2 regions of the Gordonia oleivorans genome follow, and region 2 is predicted to be linked to the other one. Evidence: riboswitches for the same ligand, from Rfam matches in the RefSeq annotation. Region 2 holds a riboswitch; the other holds the start of a gene.
What was found. A riboswitch is a leader RNA that binds a small molecule or an ion and turns the genes downstream of it on or off. The one in region 2 is predicted to bind thiamine pyrophosphate.

Region 1: it holds a riboswitch for thiamine pyrophosphate, as region 2 does, so the genes downstream of both, ABLE92_RS05315 (3-oxoacyl-ACP reductase) here and thiC (phosphomethylpyrimidine synthase ThiC) in region 2, are expected to answer to the same signal.

What each region holds. Positions count from the first base shown of each region.
Region 1 covers NZ_JBDZDI010000002.1:404,103-418,956, reverse strand. Annotated here, with positions in the region: gene ABLE92_RS05355 (hypothetical protein) at 1-67, shown strand, start outside; tRNA gene ABLE92_RS05350 (tRNA-Val) at 753-824, opposite strand; tRNA gene ABLE92_RS05345 (tRNA-Gly) at 1,133-1,205, shown strand; tRNA gene ABLE92_RS05340 (tRNA-Cys) at 1,228-1,301, shown strand; tRNA gene ABLE92_RS05335 (tRNA-Val) at 1,334-1,408, shown strand; tRNA gene ABLE92_RS05330 (tRNA-Gly) at 1,547-1,619, shown strand; tRNA gene ABLE92_RS05325 (tRNA-Val) at 1,640-1,711, shown strand; gene ABLE92_RS05320 (hypothetical protein) at 1,817-2,011, shown strand; TPP riboswitch at 2,113-2,209, shown strand; gene ABLE92_RS05315 (3-oxoacyl-ACP reductase) at 2,203-2,976, shown strand; gene ABLE92_RS05310 (class I SAM-dependent DNA methyltransferase) at 2,994-3,614, shown strand; gene ABLE92_RS05305 (DUF1622 domain-containing protein) at 3,658-4,122, shown strand; gene ABLE92_RS05300 (GNAT family N-acetyltransferase) at 4,330-4,890, shown strand; gene ABLE92_RS05295 (DUF2306 domain-containing protein) at 4,863-5,597, opposite strand; gene ABLE92_RS05290 (phosphotransferase family protein) at 5,773-6,777, shown strand; gene ABLE92_RS05285 (acyl-CoA dehydrogenase family protein) at 6,826-8,016, opposite strand; gene ABLE92_RS05280 (DUF6285 domain-containing protein) at 8,044-8,448, opposite strand; gene ABLE92_RS05275 (hypothetical protein) at 8,554-9,783, opposite strand; gene zapE (cell division protein ZapE) at 9,892-10,905, opposite strand; gene ABLE92_RS05265 (pyrimidine reductase family protein) at 10,943-11,710, shown strand; gene ABLE92_RS05260 (alpha/beta hydrolase) at 11,826-13,391, shown strand; gene ABLE92_RS05255 (glycosyltransferase family 87 protein) at 13,484-14,752, shown strand; gene ABLE92_RS05250 (hypothetical protein) at 14,761-14,854, opposite strand, start outside.
Region 2 covers NZ_JBDZDI010000007.1:128,096-142,949, reverse strand. Annotated here, with positions in the region: gene egtB (ergothioneine biosynthesis protein EgtB) at 1-1,058, shown strand, start outside; gene egtD (L-histidine N(alpha)-methyltransferase) at 1,055-2,008, shown strand; gene ABLE92_RS13280 (LLM class flavin-dependent oxidoreductase) at 1,995-3,032, opposite strand; gene ABLE92_RS13275 (SHOCT domain-containing protein) at 3,175-3,558, shown strand; gene ABLE92_RS13270 (HAD-IIA family hydrolase) at 3,644-4,441, opposite strand; gene ABLE92_RS13265 (VOC family protein) at 4,500-4,862, shown strand; gene thiD (bifunctional hydroxymethylpyrimidine kinase/phosphomethylpyrimidine kinase) at 4,837-5,685, opposite strand; gene thiC (phosphomethylpyrimidine synthase ThiC) at 5,736-7,427, opposite strand; TPP riboswitch at 7,422-7,534, opposite strand; gene ABLE92_RS13250 (GNAT family N-acetyltransferase) at 7,856-8,203, shown strand; gene ABLE92_RS13245 (siderophore-interacting protein) at 8,317-9,078, shown strand; gene ABLE92_RS13240 (MTB12 C-terminal domain-containing protein) at 9,190-10,137, shown strand; gene ABLE92_RS13235 (ABC transporter substrate-binding protein) at 10,140-11,111, shown strand; gene ABLE92_RS13230 (HNH endonuclease signature motif containing protein) at 11,597-13,144, shown strand; gene ABLE92_RS13225 (barstar family protein) at 13,414-13,935, opposite strand; gene ABLE92_RS13220 (guanyl-specific ribonuclease) at 13,932-14,486, opposite strand; gene ABLE92_RS13215 (N-acetylglutamate synthase, CG3035 family) at 14,483-14,854, opposite strand, start outside.

The DNA.
Region 1 (14,854 bases), on a different contig from region 2:
CAAGCAGAGCTACGAACGCGGCTATCGGGCCGCCCTGTACGGATTCCGGCGGCAGTCGAGGCACTGACCGATATCCCGTCGAGTGGGCGCCACATCCCGTCGAGTGGGCGTTGCTGCGCCCCTGCCGACGCCCGGGAGCTACCCTCGCGGACTCGTGAGGGGCTCAGTGCCCAGACCGCGGCGTCGAAGACCGCGCACAGCCACGCGAAGACGTCGGGTTGTGCATCATTGATCTGTGAGTTCGCCAGCACCACAGCCGATCTCGTCTCGTCATCGGTGCCGGCGAGGAACGCCGTGTAGCCCTGAACGTTGCCGGTGTGACCGTAGACGTATTCGGATCGGAGGCGGTGGGCAGCATGCCTCCCGACGCCGACGCACCGGTGGGACTGAGAGTACTTGGTGACGTCGTCGGGCTCGCCGGCGTCGGTGTATCCGCGAATGTAGGTTTCCGGCAAGGTGATCGAGGTCGGGCCCAGACCGACTGGGCGGTAGACCTCGTCCGCGAGCGCGGCGTCATGGATTCCGCCGGTGATCTGCTCGACGATGAGCCCGATGACGATGTTGTCGGTGTCGGAGTACTGAATACCGGGTCCCCGGGACGAGTATCGAGCGGCTCATCGGCCCACGAGTCCGGTGCCCGCCTATGGCTCTGCGACGTATGCCCCGTACCGCGGAGAGTGTCACAGCGCTCAGAAGACGAGCGATCTGCGGTTTTCGGTGGCGCCTGGCGAATGCCGACCACCCGATTGCGGTGGTCCCGGCTGGGATCGAACCAGCGACCTCCCCGGTGTGAACGGGACGCTCTTCCACTGAGCCACGGGACCGTGTTCCGACCCTCAACGGCGTCGGTGCACGAGCAGGAACAGTACACGCACACTCCCGGGTTACCCAAATCGCCTCGAGAGGCAGACGCCCACGACTGTTGCATGGACACCGGCATGACCGGCTCCCCTGATCGCGCCGCACCTGAGGTCCCCCGAGCCCCATCAACCACTCCGACAACGCTGCCCCCGCTCCACGGACATACTCCCCTCGACTGTTTGACCAGGCGATTTGGCATCTCCGTAACGTTCGGATAATGTTCTGTCCCGCATCGCGAGCACAATGGTCCACAAGATCGCTCGCGGGGCATGCGGATGTAGCGCAGCTGGTAGCGCATCACCTTGCCAAGGTGAGGGTCGCGGGTTCGAATCCCGTCATCCGCTCGGTGCGAGCAAGCTCGCCTCTGGTGGTGTGGCCGAGTGGTGAGGCAACGGCCTGCAAAGCCGTGCACACGGGTTCGATTCCCGTCGCCACCTCCAAGAGGGTCATTTCCACGCCAATTTCATAGCCCGCGCGATTAGCTCAGTGGGAGAGCGCTTCCCTGACACGGAAGAGGTCACAAGTTCAATCCTTGTATCGCGCACCACGAGAACCCGCCTGAATCGGCGGGTTTTTTCATTGCCGCGAGTCCGACCGTGATGCCGGTGCCTGCGCATTTGGATTATCACCACGGCATCGAATATGGTTGCGCAGCACGTCGTGAGCGTTTCACGCGTGCCGTCATGCGGATGTAGCGCAGCTGGTAGCGCATCACCTTGCCAAGGTGAGGGTCGCGGGTTCGAATCCCGTCATCCGCTCGGTCACAATTTCATAGCCCGCGCGATTAGCTCAGTGGGAGAGCGCTTCCCTGACACGGAAGAGGTCACAAGTTCAATCCTTGTATCGCGCACGAGAGAAACCCACTCATCGCAGTGGGTTTCTTGCTGGGTCGCACGTGCCACATCCGGGCACGCACGACCCGAGAAGATCCCAGCCCACCCGCTACCCGAGATCAGTGATGACCATGGACCGCGCCGCCTTGCAGTACACCCTCGAATGGGTGACCACCCACGATGTTGCCGTCAGTGGAGCCGAGGTGATCACCGACCTGCTTCCCATCACCCGCCGCGTCGACGACCTCGACATCCGCGACGAGGAACTCCGTGCCGCCGTCGCACGGATCGAATCGCGTCGCCTCGTCGGCGTCTGAGGTTCTCCTCCTCCTACTCGCCGCGCTGTCCCCCGATCGCACGGCGAACTGAGTCGACCGCCGCGGCGTGCTTGCATCCGGCGCGGCAATACGATTCGATGACCATCGACACGGGGTGCCGGCGACCGGCCGGCTGAGAGCACACCCGTCGAACCTGCTCCAGTTAGTACTGGCGAAGGGATGGTCTGAGAATGCCTGTGGCATCGCCGTTTTCCGAACACGTCGTCCTCGTCACCGGCGGAGGCCGGGGACTCGGCACGCACATCGTCCAAGCGGTCGCCGCGCAGGGCGCACGGGTGGTCATCAACTACCGACGCAGCGCCGACGCTGCCACCGAACTCGCGGCCGCACTCGGTGACAACGCCATCGCCCTTCCCGCCGACGTCACCGACCGTGCAGCCGTCGACTCGATGATCGAGCGCGCCGCAACACATTTCGGGCATCCCGTCACCGCGGTGATCAACAACGCGCTGCCCGACTACTCCTTCAACGGGGACGCCCGGCCCCATGCCGACGAACTGACCGTCGACGAACTCGACGCGCAGTTCCGCGGCATCGTCGGCGGAGCCCTGAACACCACCCAGGCCGCACTGCCGGGAATGCGCGCCGTCGGCGGTGGCCGCATCGTCAACATCGGCACCAACCTGGTGCAGAATCCCGTTGTCCCCTATCACGATTACACCGCCGCCAAGGCTGCGCTGCTGGCGCTCACCCGAACCCTGTCGGCCGATCTCGGCCCCGACAGCATCACGGTGAACATGGTCTCGGGCGGGTTGCTGCGCACCACGGACGCCAGTTCGGCCACGCCGGCGGAGGTGTTCGACGCGATTGCGGCCACGACGCCGCTGCGGTCGGTGACCACACCTGCCGAATTCGCCGACGCCGTCCTGTTCTTCCTCTCACCCTGGTCGCGGGCGGTCACCGGACAGAACCTGGTGGTCGACGGCGGACTTGTGAAGGACTGACGGCACCCCGATCAGACATGACCACTTCGGAAGATCGGGCCCAACCCGGATACGACGCACTCGCCGACGTCTACGCGCAACGCTTCCCCACCGCCTACACCTCGCCGCTCGAACGACACGCCGTCGCAATGTTCGCCGACGAGTTGCCCGGCCCCGGCGCGCGGATCGTCGACGTGGGTTGTGGGACAGGGCATGTCGCCGCCGACCTGCGGGGTCGCGGCTTCGACGTCCGCGGAGTCGATCCGAGCGAGCAGATGCTGACACACGCCCGCCGGGCCTACCCGGGCATTTCGTTCGACGTCGGTGACGCGTGGTTGCGCGACGTCGATCTCGCCGACGTCACCGGCCTCATCGCACGCTTCAGCCTGATTCATCTGCCGCCGGACGACGTTCGCGCGGTGCTGTGCAGCTGGCATCGGCGGCTGCCATCCGGAGCCACCGTGCTGCTCGCTCTGCAGAGCAGTGACGACCCCGGTGTGCACGAGTTCGACCACGCCGTCGCCCGGGCGTGGCGCTGGCATCCGGATGCGTTGGCCGAGGACGCCACCACCGCCGGCTTCACCGAGGCATGGCGCCTCATCAGCCGCCCCGACAACGATAATCGCTTTCCCCACATCCACCTGCTGCTCCGCCGGTGACCGAGTCAGCACCAGGCGAGCCTGGTCTGGGTAAGGTGCCCGCATGACCATCGAGGAGACGTTCTCCGACATCGCGGTGGCGTTCGAGGCCATCGGGGCCGCAGCAATGATCGTCGGATTCGCCACGGCCGCCGTGCTGAGCGCACGGTCGCTGGTCCGCAAGGAAGGCGGCGCGGCCGCCTTCGCCGTGCTGCGCACCACCCTCGGCGGCGCCATCCTGCTCGGGCTGGAGATCCTGGTGGCCGCCGACCTCATCCGGACCATCACCTCCAAGCCGTCCATCACCGACGCCGCCATCCTGGGAATGATCGTCCTGATCCGGACGATCCTGTCGATGTCGATCCAGATCGAGATCGAGGGGGTTCTCCCCTGGCGACGTGCCCTGCTCACCAGTGGTGGTCAGGTCATCGGCAACGCCGTCGCACGCGACGCGCGGGCCACCCGGGCTCGCCGGGAGGCGGGCGATCCCTCGGAATCGGCGGTGGTCACGCCAACTCGGGACCAATGACGGTGTCCTTTCGATCACCGTCGTCGTAACGTTGTATGCATGATCAGCAATGTGAACGCCCCGGCCTGCGACAACCCCGACTGCACCTGCGGCCCCGACTGCAAATGCGGCGAGAACTGCACCTGCGGCAAGAAGTAGTCCCCATCCCCGATCCCCTCGCGTCGTTCGTCACGCGAGGGGTTATCTGCGCGAAGCGAGGCCCCTGGCATGACGGCGCCGTCCATCACCGTCGACGTGATCACCGATCCTGCGTCGGCCCCGGCACTCGCCGACGTCGCGGCGGCCACGTTCCCGCTCGCATGTCCGCCCCACGCCCGACCGGACGACATCGTCGGCTTCATCGATGCGAACCTGTCCGCTGCCGCCTTCGCCGGCCACGTCACCTCTCCGGACTCCGATGTCCTCGCCGCGCGCACCACGGACGGCGGTCTCCTCGGCTATGCGCTCGTCCATCATCGAGCTCCGACGGATCCGGACGTCGGGGCGGTGGTCACCGAGCGCCCCTGCTCGGAGATCTCGAAGATGTACGTGCTCCCCGACCACCATGGCCGATCGCGTACCGATCCCCCGTCGCACCTGCTGATGCGGGCGTCGATCGATCGGGCACGAGCACGCGGCAGCGCCGTCGTCTGGCTCGGCGTCAACCAGGAAAACGTTCGGGCGCAACGCTTCTACGGCAAGTTCGGGTTCGCTCGCGCGGGTGTGAAGACCTTCGACCTCGGCGGCAGCGTCGAACACGACTACGTGATGACGCTGCCACTCGTCTGAGACACCGGCGACGCGACGGCCGCAGCCGTCGGGCGCGGCACCACATACCGCAATCCCGGGAGCCCCCGCCGTGAGATCAGGTACTCGGCGACAATCAGATTCGGAATCCAGCACAGGAACGGCACCGGGGCGTACGCGCGTGCGAACACGTCGCCGGAGCCGCCGGACGCCTCGATCACGCCCATCAGCACCATCTGCCAGGCCCGCAACGTGACAGCGGCATATGTCATCGCGAACCCCCGGATCATCCAGGCCTGATGGCGCGCGATGTCGCCGCGGAATGCCCACAGCGTGCCACGCGCCGTGAATGTCAGCCACAGCAACGCCAACGTGCCGAAACCGAAGAGACCCGCCAGACCCGCGGCGCTGAAGGCGGACACGATGAGACCGGAGACCCCGGCCGGGAGGACCGCGAGGACGTAGACCCGCCCGACGACGCGATGTCCCCTCAGCCACCGCGACCGGATGTAGGTGGAGAACTGCAGCGGACCGATCCCTAATGCGACACCGGCAGTGACCATGTGGATGTAGAGGACGGTGATCACCCATTGTGGCTGCGTCGCGTAATGCGCGGCCAGGCCGGTGTCGCTCGCCGCCAACTCGCTCATCCGGGAGCCGACATACGGCGCGGGCGCCATCACGGCGACCGCGACGCAGGTCAGCGCGATCACCGTGTACCGCCCGGTGACGAACTTCGTGGCGGACATGAGTATCCTTCCGTATCAGGAGAACTCGAGATGACGAGTTCGCGGTGACACCGAGACTACGAATGTCGGGTCGGAGCCGGCACCGGGTAAACCCCCGTATCCACCCGGGTTTTCGGGTACCCCTGCGGGGGTGAATCCGCCACGATATGCGCCGACGGCCCCGTAGACTGCACCCATGACGCCGACCGACTCCCGTCAATCCGAACCGGCCGAACGCATTTCGTCGGGACTCGTCGACGTCCTGACAGATGTCCACGGCGCGGGCGACGTCACCGTCACCGACCTCACGCGCGTTCCCGCCGGCGCCTCCCGGCAGACGTGGGCGTTCACCGCCACAATTGACGATCGGGCGCACCCGCTCATCCTGCGGCTCGATCTCCCTGGTGCGCGCGAGGATTCGTCACTCCTCCGTGAGGCTGCGCTGATGCGCGCCGCGGGCGCCGCCGGCGTGGCGTCGCCGACCGTCCTCGCCGCAGGAGAGGATCACCCCGACATCGGCGGCGACTTCGTCGTCATGAATCGCGTCGACGGCGAGACCATCCCCCGAAAGATACTGCGCGACGAGCGATTCGCATCGGCGCGGACGCGGCTGGGTGCGCAACTGGGGCACAGCCTGGCCCGCCTGCACCGCATCGACCCCGATACGATTCCGGGTCTGCCCGACGAGGATCCGCTCGAGTCCTGGCAGCGGGAACTGGATTCCATCGACCGCCCGCTACCCACGTTCGAATTCGCTCTCGCCTGGCTGGCCAACCGACGCCCGCAAGAGTCGGGACGCGCACTGGTGCACGGTGATTACCGGGTCGGCAACATCATCGTCGACGACGACGGACTGGCCGCGGTACTCGATTGGGAACTCGCGCACGTCGGTGATCCGCTGGAGGATCTGGGCTGGATGTGTGTGAAGGCGTGGCGATTCGGCGGCGCCGGAGTGGTCGGCGGATTATGTGATCTCGACGAATTCGTCGGTGCCTACGAGGCCGGGAGCGGAGCGACCGTCGACCGTGACGCGGTGTTCTGGTGGCAGGTGTACGGCACGCTGCGATGGGGCCTGATCTGCGTGCACCAGGCACAGCGCCACCTGTCCGGAGCCACCATGTCGGTGGAACTGGCCGCCATCGGTCGCCGCGTCAGCGAGAACGAGTGGGAGTTGCTGAACCTGCTCGGCGCGCACGTGTGAACGCGGCGTCGAGTCGGTCCAATCACCCCGACCGATCTCGAGACCTGTTCAGCGCGTACCGAATTCCCAGTTGCCGCCGTTGCGGTATTCCTTCAGAATCCGACGGCCGACGGTCGAGATGTGCACCTCGTCGGGGCCGTCGTAGATGCGGGCCGAACGCGCGTTGCGATACATCTTGCCGAGCGGGGTGTCGTCGGTGAGGCCGGCGGCACCGTGGACCTGCACGGCCCGGTCGATCACGTTGTGCAGCATCCGTGCCCCGTACACCTTGATCGCGCCGATCTCCACCCGCGCCTGATCTCCGGCGTCGATGCGTTCGGCCGCCTTGAGCGTCAGGAGTCGGGCGGCCTGGATCTCGTTGTAGGACTCGAAGACATGTTGCTGCATCAGCTGCTTGTCGGCGAGGGGTTCGCCGAAGGCGGTGCGCCCGATCAGCCGGTTGCACATCAGGTCGAAGGCCCGCTGCGCCTGCCCGAGCCACCGCATGGCGTGGAAGATCCGTCCCGGACCCAAACGTTCCTGTGCGATGACGAAGCCATTGCCTCGTTGCCCCAGAAGGTTTTCCGCGGGCACCCGCACGTCGTCGTAGGCCACCTCGAAATGGTGTCCGCCGAAGCCGAGGACCGGCGTGTCGCGGACGATCCGGTACCCGGGGTTGTCGGTGGGCACGATGATCATCGAGAACGCGCGGTGGGGCGGGGCGTCGGATTCGGTCCGGCACATCACCGTGGTGTAGGCGGCTTGTGCGGCACCGGTGGTGAACCACTTGCGGCCGGTGATCACCCACTCGTCGCCGTCGAGTACCGCCGCGGTCTGCATGCCGGTCGGATCCGAGCCGGCCACGTCCGGTTCGGTCATCCCGAAGCTCGGCGAGATCTCGCCCCGCACAAGCGGTTCCAGATACGCATTACGCCAGCGAGGGGAGGCGTGGCGGTTCAGCATGATCGAGTCCTGCAGCGTCCAGGTGCCCAGGGCGAGCTGACCGTACTCACTGCGACCCTGTACCTCGTTGACGTACACGTAGTCCAGGAACGGCAATCCCCCACCGCCGATCTCGGTGGGATGTCCCAACGCCCAGAGGTCGCGGCGTTTGGCCTCGGCGCGCAACTCCGCCATGATCTTCTCGGCGTCGGGTCCGCCGGCATCGAGTTCCGGTTCGGCCGGTTCCACCAACTCGACCATGAACTCGTACACGCGATCGCGCAGCGGCCGGACGTGTTCGGGTACCTCGAAGGTCATCTGTCGTCCCCGTTCACTTCTTCTCGATCAGCTCTTCTCGATCAGCGTCGGATTGTCCACGCGGAGTTTGGCTTCCACCGACGCGGTCAGCAACGCATGGACACGGGCGTCGTCGGCCAGGGTGCCGTCGCGGATGCCGTCGACCAGCCCGGCGGCGTCGGCGACACCGAGTTCGGACAGTGCGGCGTGGAAGTCGTCGATGGCCTCGGGGTCGGCGGCGAGTTGTCGCTCGACGATGGCCAACACGTTGGCGGCGACCCGCGCGTGAAAGCGGGTGGAACCGGAGGTCTCGGCCATCACCGGACCGGTCAGGAACCCACGCACAGCGCCCAGCAGTTCGATGACGGTGGGTCGGTCGTAGAAGTCGTCGGCCGCTGCGAGATCACCACCCGAGGAGCCAACGCCATTGTCCGCCAACGTCTTCGACTCCATCCCCGCTCGTCACACACGACCTGTGATCAATGCTAGTCAGGTCCGGGGCCTGTGGTCAATGACACATGGAACAAGAAGGGAAATCTGTGCCTACCGCGCGCCGAACTACTTGGACGCGTGCTCGGCTCCCGGCTCACCGAAACGCCGGTACTCGAGAGTGACGCGAATCCGGTACATACCGTCATCCACCACGTTCTGCACTCGGGTCAGGGTGTTGTCGGGACCGAGGATGAGTTCTTCGACGATGTCGGGATACATATTCCGTCCGACCGACCCCCAATCGCAGCCCTCATCGGGAGAACGCAGGTAGTCGCGTCCGTCATGGACGAACACGTAGCCGTGGAAGACACTTCCCAGGCAATAGTCTTCACCCGAGTACGCGAGGGCCTCTGCATCCACCCGGCCGTCGGTGAGTTCGTAGAACGACCCGTCCGGGCGTATCGTCAGCTCAATTCGAAGATCGACGTCTGTCGGTCTTGCCGAGTACCGAGGCAGCAGAGTTGCAGACGGGTCCGCACGACCGTCAAGCCATGCAGAAATGTCGGCATCTTCGTCGTACTCCAACTCGATGTGACCGACACGCACGAGCCGCCAGGTTCCTGCGACCGGCTGGCGGAACGCTCCGACGCGAACTTCCGGCGGCGATTGACGCACGCGAAGCTGGTCGATGCGCACCCGCACCGCGGTTGGTGAATCGACACCTTCGGGAACAATCGCCAGATCTCCGGTGACCAATGGAGCACGTTCGACGGCGATGTATCGGTCAGGCCCCAGGCCGCCGTGGCTCGGCGGTAGCGCGACCGGTGTTCCCTTTCCGTCACACGGTGTACCTTCCACACGGATCACGCGACCGTACAAGATCTCGTCTTCGGGGAGCACAGTTCGCCAGTCATCATTGAGGTCGACCAGCTCTCCGAACAGCATCGCAAGCCGCTCACGACGTTCTGGTTCCCCGTGCGTGGTCCAGAAGCACGCGCCTTGGCCGATGCTCGTCATCGCTCGGATGGTTCGCGGCCCGAGTGGGATCTCCGGATGCTTCTCGGCGATGACGACAACCACCACTGGGTCGACGGCCATCAGTGATGAGTGGATCGAAGCCGCGATTTCCCACACTCTGTCCGGCACTCGTCGCCGACTGAGCTGCCACCCGATGCGGCCTCGACCAGTGCAGAGATCAAGACCCCTGCTGACCCGATCCTCGTCGAACACCGCAGTGAAGACCGCCCTATCCCACTCGGGTTCCGGACCCAACTTGTCCAACGCCTTCGCCAGTGATCCGTACTGGCTGATATCCATCTCGTCGACGGTCCATGGCGAGAAGATCGCATTGGCCAAGGCCGCCGAATCCGCTTCGGACAGTTCGTATTCGTTGACGGCGACGCCCCCTCGTCAGATCACCCTCGGCCTGACAACACTAGCCCTGCGACCGAAAATCAGGGTCGGTCAGACAGACGACTCCGCGAACCGCGACAACGCGAGCAGGCGCGAGGTGGCACGCAGGTACTTCTTGCGGTAGCCGCCGTGCAGCATCTCCTCGGTGAAGATCTCGTCGAGTTTGCTGCCGGACACGGTGACCGGGATGTTGGCGTCGTAGAGACGGTCGGCAAGAACGACGATGCGCAGCGCCACCGACTGATCCGACGCCGGATGCACGTCGGAGATGCAGACCAGCGAGACGCCCTCGACAAGATCCTTGTACTTCGACGGATGCAGCTTGGCCAGGTGCGCGCAGAGGTCGTCGAAGTTGTCGAGCGTCGCATTCGGCGTCGACTCGGCGAGCTCGGTCAGCTCGGCGTCGGTCTTGGGGTCCGGGGCCGGCGGCAGGTCGCGGTGCCGGTAGTCGGGACCGTCGACGCGGATGGTCTCGAAGATGGCGGAGAGCTTCTTGATCTCCCGCAGGAAGTCCTGCGCGGCGAAGCGGCCCTCGCCGAGCTGTCCGGGCAGGGTGTTCGAGGTGGCGGCGATGGACACGCCCTTGGCGGTGAGCTCGGTGAGCAGCCGCGACACGATCATGGTGTCGCCCGGATCGTCGAGTTCGAACTCGTCGATGCACAGCACGTTCTGCTCGGACAGTCGCTCGACGGCGTTCATGAAGCCCAACGCGCCGACGAGGTGGGTCAGTTCGACGAAGGTGGCGAACGATTTCGGTGCGGGCATCGCGTGGTAGATCGACGCGAGCAGGTGAGTCTTGCCGACACCGAAGCCACCGTCGAGGTACAGGCCGATCCCCTGCGGCTCCTTCTTCCGCGAGAAGAGTCCCTTCTTGCCGCCGCGTGCCGAGCGGGCCCGTTCGACGAAGGCGCGGGCCTTGGCGACGGCCTGCGCCTGGGACGGCTCGTTGGGATCGGGGATGTAGCTGTCGAAGCTCACGTCGTCGAATGTGGACGGCGGGACCATCTCCTCGATCAACTGCTCGGGAGGGACCACCGGGTTCCGGTCGGACAGACGTGCCACCATGGACCGCAAGCCTAGTCAGTGCCGACCACGAGGAATAATGCTCTATCAGCATAAAGCGACCCAGGTCACATCCGATGAACTCGACGACGCAGCCCGATTGCGCGTCCTGAGCAACCACTACCCCTACCCCGACGACCTCACCCGCCCGGTGGTCCGCGCGAATATGGTCGCCTCGATCGACGGGGCGTCGTCGGTCGACGGCAAGTCCGGCGGGTTGGGGTCCGACATCGACCGCGCGATCTTCCGGACCCTGCGGGGCCTGGCGGATGTCGTGGTGGTCGGGGCCGGTACCGCGACCGCCGAGAACTATCACCAGCCCGAACCCGACGAGGCCTTCGCGGCGGCACGCAGCGACCTCGGCCAATCGCCGGCACCGGAATTGGTCCTGATCAGCAACTCCCTGTCGATCCGGCCCGACTACCCGCCGCTGTCCCACGCGGCGACCACCGTCCTGACCTGCGCGGACTCACCGGCCGACCGCCGCCGGGCCTTGATGGACGCCGGCGCGACCCTCGTCGACTGCGGAACCGAGAAGGTCGAGTTCGGCCGCGTCCTCGCCCATCTCGCCGAGCGGGGGCTGTTGCGGGTCCTCTGCGAAGGCGGTCCGAGCCTGCTCGGGTCGATCATCGCCGACGACCTCCTCGACGAACTGTGCCTCACCATCAGCCCGACCCTCGCCGCCGGCGACGCCGCACGCATCGCGCACGGACCCGCGCCCGTCGACACGCCGCCGACGATGCGTCCACACCACATCCTCGGCGACGACGACGGCTTCCTCTACACCCGCTGGACGCGCGCGAACTGATCGGTGACCAAGCAGGTGTGCGGAGATGACTAGGCTCGCCGTCATGGGTTCAGGTGGCGACGCACATTCACGACCGGCCTCGTCACCCCGGCGAGCCGAGATGGGCCGGCGCGGGATGTGGCGTCGAGCGCGTTGGCAGCTGATGGCGGCGACGGTCGTCGTTCTCGGCGTCGCCGGTTGCGCCGTCGGCCCCAACCCGGGACCGGATCTCGTTCCGGGTGGCGGAGAAGGTGGCGCGGCGCCGGCCACCTCGAGTGCACCTCCGCCCGTCCCCACCCTGCAGAAGCCGGCGAAGGAACTCTCGTGGTCGGCGTGCGGACCCGCGATCGCCGACGCCTATGCGGTGACCGTGCCGTCGGGTGTGACGGTCGACTGCGCGAAGTACACCTCGCCCATCGATCCCGACCAGTCCAATTCGGGACTCACCGTCGCCGCCACCCGCATCACCACCGGCGCCACCCCCGCCGATGCCGCACCGCTCGTCCTGACCTCCGGCGTCGACATGCCGTCGTCGCGGGCGTTGATGCTGCTCGCATCCGGTCCGGGACGTTCGCTCGTCGACAAGCATCCGATCGTTGCCATCGATCGCCGCGGGATCCCCCGCAGCACCGCGTTGGACTGCCTGACCCGCACCGAACGCGACACCATGGCCGACAACGGTCTCACCCCGGGCGCCACCACCGACCGCCGCATCGCCACGCTGGCCACCGCCGCCTCGTCGGCGTCCGACGGCTGCACCGAGACCCTGTCCCCCGACCAATTGGCCTTCGGCGTCGCCGGCGCCGCCTCCGACCTCGAGACCCTGCGCAAGGCCTGGGATGTCCCCCAGCTCGGTCTCATCGGGCTCGGCGAGGGGTCCGACGTGGTGATCGCCTACACCTCCCTGTACGGCGGCCGTACCGGCCGGATGATCCTCGACACCCCCGTTCCGTTCGGCGCCAACGCCCGCGACACCGGCGCCGCGCAGGCCACCGGTGTCCAGGCCGCCCTCACCACGTTCGCACAACGGTGCGCGGCGCTCGGGTCGGCCTGCGCGCTCGGCTCCGACGGCGCGGACACCATCGCCTCGGTCCTGGCGAAGGGCCGCACCGGCGACCTCGGCGGGCTGTCCGATGCCCAGGCGCTCGCCGCGATCACCACCGGGATCGCGCTGGCACCCGGCACCGCCGACGGGATCGGCGGCGTCGCCACCGCCATCGCCGCAGCCAACCGTGGTGACGTCGGCGCACTCCGTGATCTGGCCACGCGGTCGGAGGCACTGCGTCTGACCGATGGACAGATCGTCGCCGAATGCAACGACGTCAGCGGCCCCGTCAGCCAGAACGAGATCAACGGCCTCATCACGACCTGGACCAAACAGAATCCGCTGACCGGCACCGACACCGCGCTGTCGTTGATGCGGTGCAACGGCTGGGCACCGGCCGAGGCGGTCAACCCGCCCAACAGCTTCCCGGTGGTGCCGCTGATCCTCGACAACCCCGGAGACCCGATCAACGGCGGCACCGGCGCCGCGGCACTCGACCCCATCTTCGCCCGAGCCCAGGCCCAGCCGGTGACCGTCAGCTGGGCCGGATTGGGGTATTCGGCGGTGTCGCGCAGCACCTGCGTCGCCGACCTCGTCGCCGAGTACGTCGAGAAGTACCCGCTCACCGGTCCCGCCGACCGTGGGTGCCCCAGCTGACGGCCGTCAACGAGATCCACCCCGGTCACCGCGGCGGGGTGCCCGCGCGGGGCTGATCGTATTCCGGGTGCGGTACGTAGTACGGTTCGCGGGTGGCAATTCTCGACAGGTATCTCTACCCGCAGATGCCCGCGCAACGCATCGTGCCGCTGGTGCTCTGGCCGCTGAGCGTGCTGATGATCTTCCAGCGCTCGGTGATCCTGGGCGTCAACGGCGACCGGACCGACGATTTCAAACCGGTCTACAACGCCGCGTTGGCCTTTCTCAACCATCGGCCGGTGTACGCGGAGAACCTCGACACCGTCGACCCGCACTATCTGTATCCGCCGTCGGGCACGCTGCTGATGTCGCCGATCGCGGTCATCGATCCCGAGCGCTCCCGTTGGCTGTTCATCGCCGTCAGCGTGATCGCGCTGATCGCGTGCGCCTACCTGATCACGCGCCTGTTCGGGTATGGCGTGAACACCTGGGTGATGCCGACGGTGCTGTTCTTCTTCTTCAGCACCGAGACCGTCGCGCACACGCTGATCTTCACCAACTTCAACGGCTTCGTCCTGCTCGGCATGCTCGCGTTCATGATCTTGATGCTGCGTAACCATGACTGGTGGGCCGGTGTGCCCATCGGCCTGACGCTGGCGGTCAAACCGGTCCTCGCGCCGCTGTTGCTGCTTCCCCTGCTGACTCGTCAGTGGCGGATATTCGTGGGTGCCATCGGCATTCCCGTGCTGCTCACGATTCTGGCGTGGCCGGTGTCGGCCGACCCCAAGTCGTTCCTCTCCCACACGGTCCCGTATCTGGGTTCGACCCGCGACTACTACAACAGCTCGATTTCCGGCAACGGCGCGTACTTCGGTGTGGCCGACTGGCTGATCATCGTCCTGCGCATCGCGTTCACGCTGATGGCGATCTTCTCGCTGTGGTTCCTCTACCGCTACTACCGGCACACCAACGAACTGCTGTGGATGACCACGTCGTCGGGAGTGCTGTTGTGCACGACGTTCCTGGTCGGGTCCCTCGGCCAGGGTTACTACTCGATGCTGCTGTTCCCGCTGCTGATGACGGTGCTGATCCCCGGTTCCGCGATGCGTAACTGGCCCGCCTGGCTCGGCGTGTACGGCTGCTTCACCCTCGACAGTTTCCTGTCGACCCGATGGGACGGCTTCGGCCGGCAACTCGAGTACAACAAGGTCACCTGGGGCTGGTCGCTGCTGATGATCGCGGTGTTCTGCGCGTTGCTGTTCCGCTATCTGGACATGCGCCGCGACGGTGTTGCGGGACGGTGGAACCAGTGGTCACCGTCGGCTGAGGGCGACGTGAGGGCGGTGTCCCCCACGACATCACCCGAGTCGGCCTCGGCGTAATCCCCGGGTCACGAGCCCTGGGCATGCTGCGGCTCGGCGACCGCGGTCGTGCGGAAGCACTCGTCGGTGAGTGATCGTGCGATGTCGCTCATCCGCGCCGAG
Region 2 (14,854 bases):
GCGATCCGTCCTACACCGTGTACGACGAAACCTACCGCTACCTGTTCAATAGCTACTACGAGGCGGTCGGCGAACGACATCCACGCCCCGACCGCGGACTCGTGACCCGACCCGGCGTCGAGGACATCACGCACTACCGCAATTACGTCGACGGTGCGATGGAGGACGTCCTCACCCGCGGCGCCCTCGACGACGACGCCCTCGATCTGCTCGAACTGGGCTGCAATCACGAACAGCAGCATCAGGAATTGCTCCTGATGGACATCAAGCACCTGTTCTCCACGATCCCGCTCTCACCCGGACCGGTGTACGTCGACCGGGACCCGGACACGCACACATCCACCGGCCGGACCACCTGGCGGTCGGTCTCCGGCGGCATCACCGAGATCGGTGCGGCGCCGGGAGTGGGCTTCTCCTACGACAACGAGGGTCCGCGGCATCGAGTGTTCCTGGAGGACTTCGAGATTGCCGAACGTGCCGTCACCAACGCCGACTGGCTGGAATTCATGGCCGACGACGGTTATCGGCGCCACGAGTTCTGGCTGTCCGACGGGTGGGCCACGATCCGTCAACACGGCTGGGACGCACCGGGCTACTGGCGATTCGACGACGGCGAATGGACCACCTTCACGCTGTCCGGGCGACGACGCATTGAACTCGACGAACCCGTGATGCACGTGTCCTTCTATGAGGCGGATGCCTTCGCCCGGTGGTCCGGAGCCCGACTGCCGACCGAATTCGAATGGGAGGCAGCCGCTTGCGCGCTCGGGTCGCAACGGGGTGAGCTCCTCGACCCGGACCGATGCCACCCGGGCGTGGCCGGGGCGGCGATGATCGGCGACGTCTGGGAGTGGACCGCGAGCGCGTACCTGCCCTACCCGGGTTTCGTGCCCGCCAATGGTGCGGTCGGGGAGTACAACGGCAAGTTCATGTCCGATCAGCACGTCCTGCGGGGAGCCAGCGCGATCACCCCGCGCGGGCACGAACGTCTGACGTACCGGAACTTCTTCCCGGCCCCGTCGCGGTGGGTGTTCGCCGGTCTGAGGTTGGCGCGGTGACCGTTGACGTCGTGGCACCGCTGGCCGCCGACGCGCTGGCCGGCCTGTGGCTCGATCCGCCTGTGCTGCCGACGAAGTGGCTCTACGACGAACGCGGCAGCCGGCTGTTCGACGAGATCACCCGCGTGCCCGAGTATTACCCGACACGTCGGGAGACGGCGATCCTGCGAGCCCACGCCGACGACATCGTCGCCACGTCGAACGCCACCACCATGGTCGAACTCGGCTCCGGCACCTCCACCAAGACGCGTCTACTGCTCGATGCGCTCGCCGCGCGGGCCGCCGCGGGTGTTGATGTCACCTACGTGCCGGTGGATGTCAGTGCCGAGATGCTGGCCGAGTCGTCGACGATCCTGGCGCGCGACTACCCGGGCATCGCGATCGAACCCACCGAGGCCGACTTCACCGAATCCGAACTGCTACTTCCGGGTTCGCCGGGGAACCGACTGGTCGTGTTCCTCGGCGGTACCATCGGCAACTTCGACGACGACGCGCGGCGCGCCTTCTTCGACGGGCTCGCGGCGTCGCTCGCCGTCGGCGACCACTTCCTGCTCGGTGCCGACCTCATCAAGGACACCGGGCGTCTGGTCGCCGCCTACAACGACAAGGCCGGTGTCACAGCGGATTTCAACCGCAACATGATCGAGGTGCTCCGTACCGGGCTGGCCGCGACGGGACTCTACGCCGACGACTTCGACCACATCGCACGGTGGAATCCGGCCCGGCACCGCATCGAGATGTGGCTGCGGGCCCGGCGGGACGTCCGGGCGTATTTCGCGGTGCTGCAACGGGAATGGGTACTGCCGGCCGGCGCGGAGATCCTCACCGAGATCAGTACCAAGTTCGATCCGGCCACCCTGGACGCCGAACTCGCCGACGCCGGACTGGCGCACGTCACCAGCTGGACCGACCCGCACGGCGACTTCCTGCTGACCCTCAGTCGTCGCTGAGCAACTCCCGTACCCGCGGAATGACCTGCGTGCCATACAGTTCCACGCTACGAACCAACGCGCGGTGCGGCAGTGTGCCGTGGGAGTACTTCATGTCGAAACGGGAGAGACCGAGCGCGCGGGCGGTGGTGGCGATCTTGCCGGCCACCGTCTCCGGTGAGCCCACGTAGAGTGAGCCGCCCGGTCCGGTGGATCGTTCGAACTCGATGCGCGTCGGTGGCGGCCAGCCACGCTCGGCGCCGATCCGCGACACATAGGCACGGTAGTGCGGCCACAGTTGGTCGCGGGCCTGCTCATCGGTGTCGGCGACGTGGCCGGGGGAGTGCACACCCACCGGCAGGTCCGTCGGTTTGCCGAGTTGGTCGAGTGCGCGGCGGTACAGGTCGACATACGGTGCGAACCGCAGCGGGTCGCCGCCGATGATCGCGAGCATCAGCGGCAGTCCGTGCCGCGCGGCGCGCACCACCGATTCGGGGCTACCGCCGACCGCGATCCAGGTCGGCAGCGGCGGATTCTCCAACTGCGGATACACGATCTGGTTGCTCAGCGGGCCGCGGGTGGTGCCCGACCAGGTGACCGGGTTACCGGTGCGCAGGTGGGAGAACAACTCGAGTTTGTCGGAGAAGAGCTCCTCGTACTGTTCGAGGTCGTACCCGAACAGCGGAAAGGATTCGGTGAACGAGCCGCGCCCCAGAATCACCTCGGCCCGACCGGACGACAGGGCGTCGACGGTGGAGAACCGCTCGAACACGCGGACCGGGTCGTCGGAGGACAGGACGGTGACCGCCGAGCCCAGCCGCATCCGGGTGGTGCGGGCCGCGACGGCACCCAGCACCACCTCGGGCGCGGATACCGCGTAGTCGTCGCGGTGATGCTCGCCGACGCCGAGGAAGTCGACGCCGACCTCGTCGGCGAGGACGGCCTGATCAAGGAGATTGCGTATCGACTGTGCCGCGGTGATCGGCGCACCGTCGTCGTCGACGGTGACATCACCGAAGGTGTCGAGCCCGAGTTCGAGATTCACGACGTCAATTGTGCCCGTCGACGGGCGCGGCGAGATGTTGGCACGAAAAGAGCACCTCGTCCCGCCAAGAATCGGCAGACATGTGCAATGCTGATTCCGGCCAGAAAACTGGTCGTATCACTATTTCTGAAGGAGCACTCCCGTGTGGGATTCGTTCTGGAACTTCCTGTGGTCGATGATCATCATCTTCGCGTTCGTCGCGTACCTGGTGGTTCTCTGGTACATCATCGCCGACCTCTTCCGCGACCATAAGGCGTCCGGTTTCTCGAAGGCGATCTGGGTGATCTTCCTGATCATCCTTCCGTACCTGACCGCGCTGGTGTACCTGCTGGCCAAGGGCCAGGGCATGGCCGAGCGTTCGCAGGCGGCGGCGGCCGAGTACAAGAAGGAATCCGACAAGTACATCCAGTCGGTCGCCGGGACCTCACCCGCGCAGCAGATCGCCGACGCCAAGTCGCTTCTGGATTCCGGCGCGATCAATGCCGACGAGTACGAGGCACTCAAGGCGAAGGCGCTCGCTCACTGAGATTCTTCGAGTCGTCGCGACTCCTCGACCGCCCATCCGGATTCACCGGGTGGGCGGTCGGCGTTTGTCGGGCCGGACTCAGGCCTCAGAGGCTGTCGGGTTCGCCGCCGAACGGATTGGTGGTGTGCCCGACGAGATCTGCCACCGAGTCGATCACCCGCGTGGGCCGGTAGGGGAACAGTTCCACCGATTGGATGGTCGAGATCCCGGACAGCACAAGCAATGTCTGCAGTCCCGCCTCGAGTCCGGAGATGACGTCGGTGTCCATCCGGTCGCCGATCATCAGGGTGTGTTCGGAATGCGCGCCCATCTTGCGCAGGGCGGAGCGCATCATCAGCGGATTCGGTTTGCCGACGTAGTAGGGGTCCCGCCCGGTGGCACGCGTGATCAACGCGGCGACCGCACCCGTCGCGGGCAGCGGGCCCTGCGTCGACGGCCCGGTCGCGTCGGGATTGGTGGCGATGAACCGCGCGCCGCGCTCCACCAGGCGGATCGCGGTGGTGATGGCCTCGAACGAATAGGTCCGGGTCTCCCCGAGGACGACGTAGTCCGGGTCGACATCGGTGATGACGTAACCGATGTCGTGCAGAGCCGTCGTCAGGCCGGATTCGCCGACGACGTACGCGCTACCGCCGGGACGTTGGGTGTCGAGGAATCGCGCGGTGGCCAACGCGGAGGTCCAGATGGCGTCCTCGGGGATGTCGAGGCCGATGCGCAGGAGTCGGGCGCGCAGGTCACGGGGCGTGCGGATCGAATTGTTGGTGAGCACGGTGAACGGGATGCCGCCGTCACGGAGTTCGGCGATGAGCGCATCGGCACCGGGGATCAGGTGGTCCTCACGGATGAGGACACCGTCCATGTCCATCAGGTAGGTCCAGGTCATGGCTCCACGCTACGTCGTTCTCCGGCCGCCGGTCGTGGCATGCCCTACCCTCGTGGAAATGGAACTCGTGCGCGCGGTACCGATCCTGACGGTCGACGACCTCGACGAGGCCGTGAGGATGTACACCTCGTTGCTGGGACTCGACGTCCTGATGAATCACGGATGGATTGCGACGCTGGGCAATTCGGATGCCACCGGCGGTGCGGCACCACAGTTCTCGCTGATGACCGCCGACGCGACCGCGCCGGTGAATCCGGTGGCGTCACTGCAGGTACCCGACGTCGACGCCGCCTACGCGCAGGCGCTCGCCGACGGTGTGGAGATCGTCCACCCGCTCTGCGACGAGGAGTGGGGTGTGCGGCGTTTCTTCTTCCGCGACGCCGACGGCAACGTGGTCAACGTGCTGTCTCACCGTCGGTAGCCGCACCGTCGGTAGCGGCACCGTCTGGGGCCGCACCGACCCGCCACAGCGGATTGACCGGCCCGTGGCCCGCGCCGAGGGGATAGGCGGCCGCGAGCCCGCGCGTCACCCAGTCCTTGGCGAATCCGACCGCATCCGGCACCGACCGGCCATGTGCGAGAGCACATACCGTCGCGGCCGCGAGGGTGTCGCCGGCGCCGTGATCGTGGCCGGTGTCGATGCGTTCATGGGTGAACTCGAGGAACCGTTCACCGTCGAACAGGAGATCGGGGCTCTGCGCGCTGGTCCGCAGGTGTCCGCCCTTGACCAGCACCCAGCGCGGGCCGAGTGCGTACAGGGCGCGTGCCGCGTCACGCTGGGTGGCGTCGTCGACGACGTCGATCCCGGTCAGCAATCGTACCTCGTCGAGGTTCGGGGTCACCAGGGTTGCCAGCGGAAACAGCTTGGTGCGCAACGTGTCCAGGGCCTCGGTGGCCAGCAGGGCATCGCCGTGCATCGATGCGCTCACCGGATCGACCACCAGGGGGACGGGCGCGTCGCGTCCGATGCCGAGTTCGGTGCATGCGGTCACCACGGCGTCGATGATCGGCGCCGAGGCGAGCATCCCGGTCTTGACCGCCGACACACCGATGTCGGAGACCACCGAGTGCATCTGGGCGGCAACGATACCCGGGTCGATCTCCTGGAACCCGGTGACGCCCAACGAGTTCTGCACGGTCACCGCGGTGACGGCGACGCATCCATGCAGGCCCAGCAGTGCGAAGGTGCGCAGATCGGCCTGAATGCCCGCGCCGCCACCGGAATCCGAACCGGCGACGGTCATCACCCGCGTCGGCGTGACCCCCGGTGGGGCGGTGGGCAGCAGGGAGAGGCTCACGGCGTGCTACCCGCCTCGATGGGAAGGTAGATACGTCCGCCCGCGTCGGCGAATTCCGCTGACTTGGCCGCCATTTCGGCGGCGATCTTGCGGTCGATGTCCTCGGCGGTCACCAGATTGTTCTCCTCGGCGTAGGCGCGGACGTCGGCCGAGATCCGCATCGAGCAGAACTTGGGGCCACACATGGAGCAGAAGTGGGCGGTCTTGGCCGGTTCGGCGGGCAGGGTCTCGTCGTGGTACTCGCGTGCGGTGTCCGGGTCGAGTGCCAAGTTGAACTGGTCGTTCCAGCGGAACTCGAAGCGCGCCTTGGACAGTGCGTCGTCGCGTTCCTGCGCGCGCGGATGCCCCTTGGCCAGATCGGCGGAGTGCGCGGCGATCTTGTAGGTGATGACGCCGACCTTGACGTCGTCACGGTTGGGCAGGCCCAGGTGTTCCTTCGGCGTGACATAACACAGCATGGCGGTGCCGGCCTGGGCGATCATCGCCGCACCGATCGCCGAGGTGATGTGGTCGTAGGCGGGCGCGATGTCGGTGGCCAGTGGGCCGAGGGTGTAGAACGGCGCCTCCTCGCACAGTTCCTCCTCCAGCCGCACGTTCTCGGCGATCTTGTGCATCGGCACGTGGCCGGGACCCTCGATCATCACCTGCACGCCATGGGATTTCGCGATCGTGGTGAGTTCCCCGAGGGTCCGCAGTTCGGCGAACTGGGCCTCGTCGTTGGCGTCGGCGATCGAGCCCGGACGCAGTCCGTCGCCGAGGGAGAAGGTGATGTCGTAGCGCCGGAAGATCTCGCACAGCTCGTCGAAGTGGGTGTACAGGAACGACTCCTCGTGATGGGCGAGGCACCATGCGGCCATGATCGATCCACCGCGCGAGACGATGCCGGTGACCCGGCGTGCGGTCAGTGGCACGTATCGGAGCAGCACCCCGGCGTGCACGGTCATGTAGTCCACGCCCTGCTCGGCCTGCTCGATCACGGTGTCGCGGTAGATCTCCCACGTCAACCTGGTCGGGTCCCCCTTCACCTTCTCCAGTGCCTGGTAGATCGGCACGGTGCCGACGGGAACCGGCGAGTTGCGCAGAATCCATTCGCGGGTCATGTGGATGTCGGAGCCGGTGGAGAGGTCCATGATGGTGTCGGCACCCCACCGCGTGGCCCACACCATCTTCTCCACTTCCTCGGCGATGGAGCTGGTGACGGCGGAATTGCCGATGTTGGCATTGACTTTCACCGCGAAGGCCTTACCGATGATCATCGGTTCCGACTCGGGGTGTCGATGGTTGACCGGGATCACCGCCCGTCCTGCGGCGACCTCACGGCGCACGAGTTCGACGTCGACATCCTCGCGGGCGGCGATGAACCGCATCTCGTCGGTGACAATTCCCGCACGCGCCCAGGCCAATTGGGTCGAGGCGCCATCGACCGGAGCGGGCCGCGTCCAGGAATCGCGGGTCGGTGGCAGACCCTGCTCGACGTCGATGACGGCGGCGTCGTCGGTGTAGGGGCCCGAGGTGTCGTAGACGTCGAGATGTTCGCCGTTGGTGAGGTGGATGCGGCGTTGGCCGACGCGCAGGCCGTCCACCTCGAGGTAGTGCTTGGTGCTGCCCTGGATCGGGCCGGTGGTCAGGATCGAGCCGTCGACGGTGTCGGTGGTGCGTGTGCGGTCACCGGATACAGGTGTGCCCATGGTCTGTAGTCTCCCTACGCCGGCATTACCCGGACAGGTTCGGGCGGTCGGCGACCGCCCGTCGCCATCTCAGCCCCCGGTACGTGGGAGCCCCCGCGTGTGAAGTTGTGCACCGACGATGTGCATCGTCGTCGTGCAGGGACGAGCATACGCGGGTCGGGGTTCATCCGATCGACATCGGGTGGTGTGGCGCCGATGGACCGGAGGATGGTGTCGGTGGCAGGGGGCCGGAAACGTTTCGCGGATGCGTGTCCGCGGTGGCCGAACCGTAACGGATTCGTCCACAGGCCGATGCGTTCACGTCACCCACCTACGGAACCGTAATGTAGTGTGTGACCGGGATCACAGGGAGTGGTTCGCCGACCGGAAGGGGCGCCGGTCGGCTGGGTTCGTCGTTCACCGGACGACGGCATAAGGGATATGGACACATGCAACGCAAACACCGGCACCGCCCGCCGCAGACGGCGCAGTCGATTCTTCAGCAGATCTCGCAGGTGGTGCACAACCCCGAGCGGGAGCGATTCGAACTGTGGGTAGCCGGTGACCTCGTCGGAGTTCTGGGCTACTCGATCGACGACGTCGACGGGCAACGGACGGTGACGGTGCTGCACACCGTTCTGTACGACGAGTACACCGGGCACGGCCTCGGCACCCGATTGACGCGGGGTGCGCTCGCCTACATTCGCGACCAGGGGGCGCGGGTGCGTCCGGTGTGTACCTTCACCAAGGATTTCCTGGACCATCATCCCGGTGTCGTGCCGTTGGCACCGGTGTAGTTGTGCCGTTGGCGCCGGTGTAAAAGCCCTGGTGGGCTCACTCGCGGCGACTCGCCGATTTTGACTTAGGCTACCCTGACCTCAAACCGCCGTCGAGGAAAGGGATGTCCGGCATGGCCGAGACCCAGCACAAGGCGCCGTCGAGGGGTATCCAGGGAGCGATCCTGAAGCTGCTCCGCGCCGACGACTACGAGTTCACCGTCACCAGCAACGAGGTGGTCACCGATCACTACATCCGGGTCGGATTCACTGGCGGCGGTCTGCTCGCCGATCGTCCGATCCATCCGACGATGTGGGTTCGATTGTGGTTCGAGTCGAACGGGAAGGCGCATCAGCGCGGCTACACCCTCGCCGACGCGGACGCCGCGGCCGACACCTTCTTCATCGAGTTCGCCATCCACGACGGTGCGGCGGCCCGCTGGGCACAGGCCGCGCAGCCGGGGACCACGATCGGTGCCACGTTCATGGGATCGAAATTCGCCATCCCGGAGCCGGCTCCCACGGGGTGGCTCATCGCGGGTGATCCGGCCTCGCTGCCGGCGATCAATTCGTTGCTCGACGCGCTGAGCGCGTCGTCGTCGCCGGAGGTGGCGGCCACGATCTGGTTCGAATTCGCCCACGATGACGACAAGGATCTGCCGATCCGGCTGCGGCCACAGGACACCCTGCATTGGGTTCGCCGCGAGCGTGACGGTGCCGCCCTCGTCGACGCGGTGCGCGCCGCGGCGACCCCGTCGGCCGGCCAATTCGGTTGGGTTGCCTTGGATTCCACCAGCACTCGAGCCGTCGCCGGGGTGCTGCGCGAGGACTTCGGCCTCGGCAAGAAGGGTGTGAAGGCGCAGGCCTACTGGCGCCCGGAGGCCGATCCGTCCTGATTGTTCGGGGTTCGGTCTGGGCAACAGCGGGTTGGGAATCGCGAACAGACAGGTTAGCCTCTCCTTCAGCGGGGTTCCGGGGGTGGACTCCGGGTATGACGGGAGTACGACATGACACAGGGATCGGCCGGTAACGACGCTGTCGGCGGGGCGGCGGGTGGGGCAGATGCCCCCTACGACGAGGCCTACGGGTCCGCGTACCCGGCCGACGACTACCCGACCGAGCAGTACGCCGTCGACCAGCCGGCCGCGGCCGACGCTTCCGCGGACTCGGGCTCGGACTCCGGCGGCGGCGTGAGTTGGCCGACGGTGCTGGCCTCGGCAGGTGTGGCCGCGATCATCTCCGCACTCATCGTCACGATCGGCGTCGTCGGCCTGCTCATCGCCGACGGCGACAATGGTGGCAGCAACACCGCAGCCCAGCCGACCGTGGTGAACCTCGGCGGCGCCGCGAACACGCAGGCGCTCGGTGCCGCGCCGGCCGGGTCGTCCCCGGCCGCCGGGCAGGCACCGGCCGCACAGACTCCCGCCGGACAGGCACCGGCCGCGGCACCCACCGAACAGGTGCCCGAGGCCGGAGCGCCCGGTGGTGCACCGGCGGCAGCAGCGCCCGCCACCGGAGCTCCCGCGGCCGGCGCCCCGGCCGCGACGGGTGCGCCCGCAGCAGGCGCCCAGCCGACACAGCAGCAGGCGGCTGCCGCGCCGGCGGCGCTCACCCCGGGCCAGCTGACCACCAAGGTCAAGACCGTCATGAACACCAGTGCGCCGCGTGCGGGTCGCGCCTCGGAACTGCAGGGCGGTAACCAGGCGCTCATCTCCGTCGACACCGTCTCGCGGTTGCTGGCGTCCTACCCGAACTCCGGTTTCACCTACCAGATCATCGGACCGGTCACCGTCAACGGCACCACGATGAATGCGCAACTGCAGATGTCGGTGCCGGGCTACGGATCTCGGTACAAGCCGATGAAGTGGTTCTGGCTCGACGGCAAGTGGAAACTCTCGAATGAGAGCGTCTGTGTGATCGCCGCGTACGCCATGGTCCCGTGCTCGGTCGCCTGAGCATGACCAGGCTGCGCGCCCTCCTGGCGCTGATGCTCGCCGCGGTCGTCCTCGTCGGTGTCGCCGGGTGCTCGTCGTCCGACGATGAAAGTGCCGGTGGCACAGTGCAGATCAACCTGCCCGACGGCCGGTCGATCACCATCCCGGAGACCCCGAAGCGCATCGTCACACTCGGCGGGCAGTGGACGGACGTACTGCTGTCGTTCGGGGTGACACCCGTCGGGTACTACGACACGATCCAAGCGCAGGGCGGCCAGAACCCGCCGTGGTTCGGCAACAAACTCGCCGACTCCACGGCACTCAATCCCAACGACGACGTCGTCGCCAATGTCGCGAAACTCGAGCCGGATCTCATCGTCGCACCCGGCTTCGCTTCGATGAGCGGCGTGTTCGACAAACTCACCGACATCGCGCCGACGATCGACAAGATCAGTGGCGCACAAGTGGATCCGTGGCAGGACATGGTGACCCTGATGGGAACGATCCTGCATCAGCCGGACAAGGCGAAGGAGATCATCGCCGGCGTCGACGCGAAGATCAAGGCGCTGGCCGACGAGTATCCCGCCATCAAGGGCAAGACCTACACCTTCGCCTACCTCTACGGCACCGACCAGTTCTCCGTGCTCGGCGACCCCAATGACGGTGCCGGACAGCTGTTCACATCGCTCGGCCTGGTGATGGCACCACGGCTGATCGCGCAGTCGCAGAAGACCGGTGAGCCGCGGTTCCAGATCAGCGCGGAGAACATCCCGTGGCTCAACTCCGACCTCCTCGTCATGGGTGTCCAGAACGACGACCTGCGTAAGCGACTGCCCGGACTTCCCGGATACCAGAATCTCGACTCGGTGAAAGCCGGTGCGGTCACGTTGATGGACACGGTGCAGGTGACCGGGCTCAACGAACCCTCACCCAACGCCACCGTCTACGTCCTCGACCTGCTCAAGCCGGCGCTCGCACGGGCGGCGGAGGAGTAGGCCCAGCTTCCACCCACCAAGGTGGCCTCGATACGGCTCGTCGCTATCGCTCCTCGCCTACTCGGCCAGCGGTGGGTAACGCCCGCTGGTCGAGTGCGCCGCGCGAGCGAAGCGAGCTCGTCGCGTATCGAGACCACCCCGCAAGGCGAAAGCGTCGCGTAAGCACCAGCTTCCACTCACCGAAGTGGCCTCGACCTCGATAAGCTCGGCCCGGCGGATACGGGCTCCGCAAGCTCCGCCCCACTAGGCCAGCGGTGGGTAACCCCCGCTGGTCGAGTGCGCCGCGCGAGCGAAGCGAGCTCGTCGCGTATCGAGACCACCTCCGCAAGACGACAGCGAAACCGGGTTACCGCCAACAGAACCCAATCCTGTGGATGTCGATGCCATTCATACCCAACCGGTCCCGTGCCGATAAGTTATGTCGTACCCCCTCGATACACTTGTGACAGTTCAGTTGATCCGACCGAGCAGAGGGGGTGAACATCATGGCCGCCAACATCATTGATGCCACGACCGCAGCTCCGGAGTTGTCGATGACCGCCGACGACGCAGCCATGATCGATCACCTCCCCGGCGAAGCGGCCACCGCCCTGGCCCGCTCCCTGCAACGCCAGGAACGACAGGTCATCGCGCGAAAGGTGCTGTCAGCCGCGCGGATCGGGCAGACCGTGTTCCTCGACATGCTGATGTCGGATACCCAGATCAACCGCCACGTCGACGACGGCCCCGACAAGGCCGCCACCGGCAAAGTGTCTACCGCACTGGGAATCTCGGTCGCACAAGCCAAAGCATGGATGATGTTCAGCTTCCTGCTGTCGAAACTACCCACCGTCACCGCCGCCTTCCTCGATGGCGATCACTGCCTGGAACGTATCCGCATCATCGCCGACGAGATCGCCATCCTCGACGACGATGATGTCCGCGCCTTCGCCGAAACCCGCGCCCTGGAGATCGCCGCATACAACCAGGCCGATCCGACCCTGCGGGAGCAGGTCGTCGAGATGGTGATTGCCCTGGATCCCGACGGCGCCGCCGACCGACGCGAAGAAGCCGCCGAACGCGACCAGAGTGTGCGAGTCCGCCGGGATACCAACGGGCACTGCAGCATCTCCGTCTACGCCCCCGGGGAGATGGGAGCCCACCTTGCCGCGCGGATCGCGCAGCTGCTCAGCGAACGTATCTGCGCCCGCGACCCGCGTCGTCGGGGTCAGCAGCAGGTCGCGGCGTTCGCCGATATCCAAGGACTGCCTGGCGGACGCCTATCCTGCCAATGCGGTCGGGACGACTGCCCCAAGGCCATCCCCTTGCCGGAGGAACCCGCCGACCTCGACCCCGCCGTCGGGCTGCCCGACGATGTCGACGCCGAACTCGCCGCACAACTCGAGTTCCCCGAGTCCGACACCTCTGATGACACCGACACCGACGATGAGGGTGAGTCGTCAGACGCTGACGTCGATCCGCAACTGGCCCTGGAACTCGTCGTCGACCCCGTCGGCGAGCGCGAAGCCCGGCTGGAACGCTACGGGGTCATTGACGATGCTCACGCTGCCGCGCTCATCAGGTCCGGGCTGGTCACCGTCGTCGAGTTCCCCGGACTCGAGGTACCCCACACCGGCACCACCGCCACCACGTTGCAGCGGCTACCCGCAGCGTGGCGCCGCCCCGACAACCCGATCCCCGCAACCCCGATCGACCCCACCGGGCACGGCGGATACCTCACCCCACCGAAAGGTGCACTCACCTACCGGATACCAGCCTGGTTGCGGGAGAAGATCATCGAGTTGGATGGCACCTGCCGATACCCGCATTGCGGCCGGCCGGCCAGTGAATGCGAGATCGATCACGTGGTCAAGTTCGTGCACCGCGATCCGAAAACCGGTGGCTGGACGGTGGAATTCAACCTGATGCCGCTGTGCACATCGTGCCATCAGCGAAAACACATGGGATTGTTGATCCCCACCATGCTCACCGACCGGGCGGTCATCTGGCGCGACCCCGTCACCGGGGAAACCATCACCACCTATCCGCGGTAGGCACTGCCGCTGGGTGGTGCTGCGCTGCAACCGTTTTCCAGCACCGTGTTGCGTGGTCTCGACACGCCACGGGCTCGCAAGCTCGCACGAGGCGGCTTGACCGGCGGAAGGGTCGCCTCGACCGGCGGGGGTTGGGTTGTGCTGCAGTCGGTTTCCGGCGTCGGGTTGGGTGGTCTCGACACGCCACGGGCTCGCAAGCTCGCACGAGGCGGCTCGACCGGCGGGGGATGGGCGGCTCGACCGGTGGGATGGACGGTAGGCCGGTCCGATCACACGCTGACCGGTGCCAGGCGGATGCCCGCGTGCTGCCAGCGGGACACCGTTGCCCGACGGGATGACGTCGGCGTCGACAGGAGGACGGCGAATGTTGCCGGGGGATGGGAGAAGTCGCGGTAGTGGTCGCGGTAGAACGGCAGGGATTCGGCGAACCAGTCGAAGTCGGTGTCCGACGCGGTCAGCAGGTGCTGCGCGTGGGTGATCACCGTCAGGTATCCGCGCCGTGGCGGACTTCCGGCGCCCGCGGTCAGGTTGTCGAGGTCGCGCATCGCGTCATCGAAGGCGTCCTTGTTCTTGCCGAAAGACGAAGGGAATCCCCATGCCTCGGCGAACTCCGCGTACAGCAGCGGCAGTGAACGGAGGCGGTCGCCGTCGACGACGCGGACCTCATACGAGTCGGCAACGGAGTCGGGCAATGATGTCACCGACAGTGCGTCGGTGGTCAATCCGACTGCGGGACCACCTCTTCCGGCATCGGTGAGGAACTCGCCGATGGTGCGTGAGTGCCCACTCATGACGGCCCCCTGATCAATACGAAACTCCGGTAGTGGTCGGCGGTGTACCACGCCGACCCGTCACTGCCGGTCACGATGCGTTCGGCGTCGCGCGAACGGCCGGGCTCCTTCGGGTTGACATCCCACTCCCGATACGTGATCCGCTTACCGGCGGAATCGCGAGCCGGTAGCCGACCCTCGCTGTTACGGAAGGTGATTCCGCCTTGCGTGCCGGGTGCGTCGGCGGCCTCGGGCCATTCGCCGGCGTCGATGAGCGCCAGCGTGCGGGTCACCCGGGCGGGGACGGTGGCCGTCTGCCGGGACGTCGACCGCCCCGACGCTGCGACCGACGACCGTGCGACCGAAGACCGTGCCACCGACGAGCCCGCCACCGACGAACCGGACGACCCGGCATCGTCACCCGCATTGTTGATGAGCCAGGTCGCGATGACGACCACGGCGACGACGACCAGGCCGATCGCGGTGACGACGGCCTGACGACGCCGCTGCGCCGGGGTCTGTGTTCGTGATCCCCGGGCCGATGACCGCGGCCGCTTCGATGTCGCATTCACGTAGCTCGCCCTCCGTCGCCGAGTGCGAGGTAGTGGTAACTGTGATGCAGCGCGAAACCCCGTGACCGGTACCACGTCCCGGCCACCCGGTTGCCGGCCTCGGCCTGAACGTAGGCGGCGTCGGCACCGTGCTGCACTCCCCACGACAACAACCGGGACACGATGGCGTCGCCGAGATGACGTCGACGATGGTCAGGATCGGTCCACACCGCGGTGACGCCCAACCATCGTCGTGAACCCGGCGCCTCGGTCACCGCACCACGACCGATCGCGATGGGCTCCCCGTCGTACTCGACGGAGGCGAAGACCACCGAACCATTCTCGCCGGCAACGTTGTTGAGCACGCCGGCGCCGACGGTGAGGTCGGC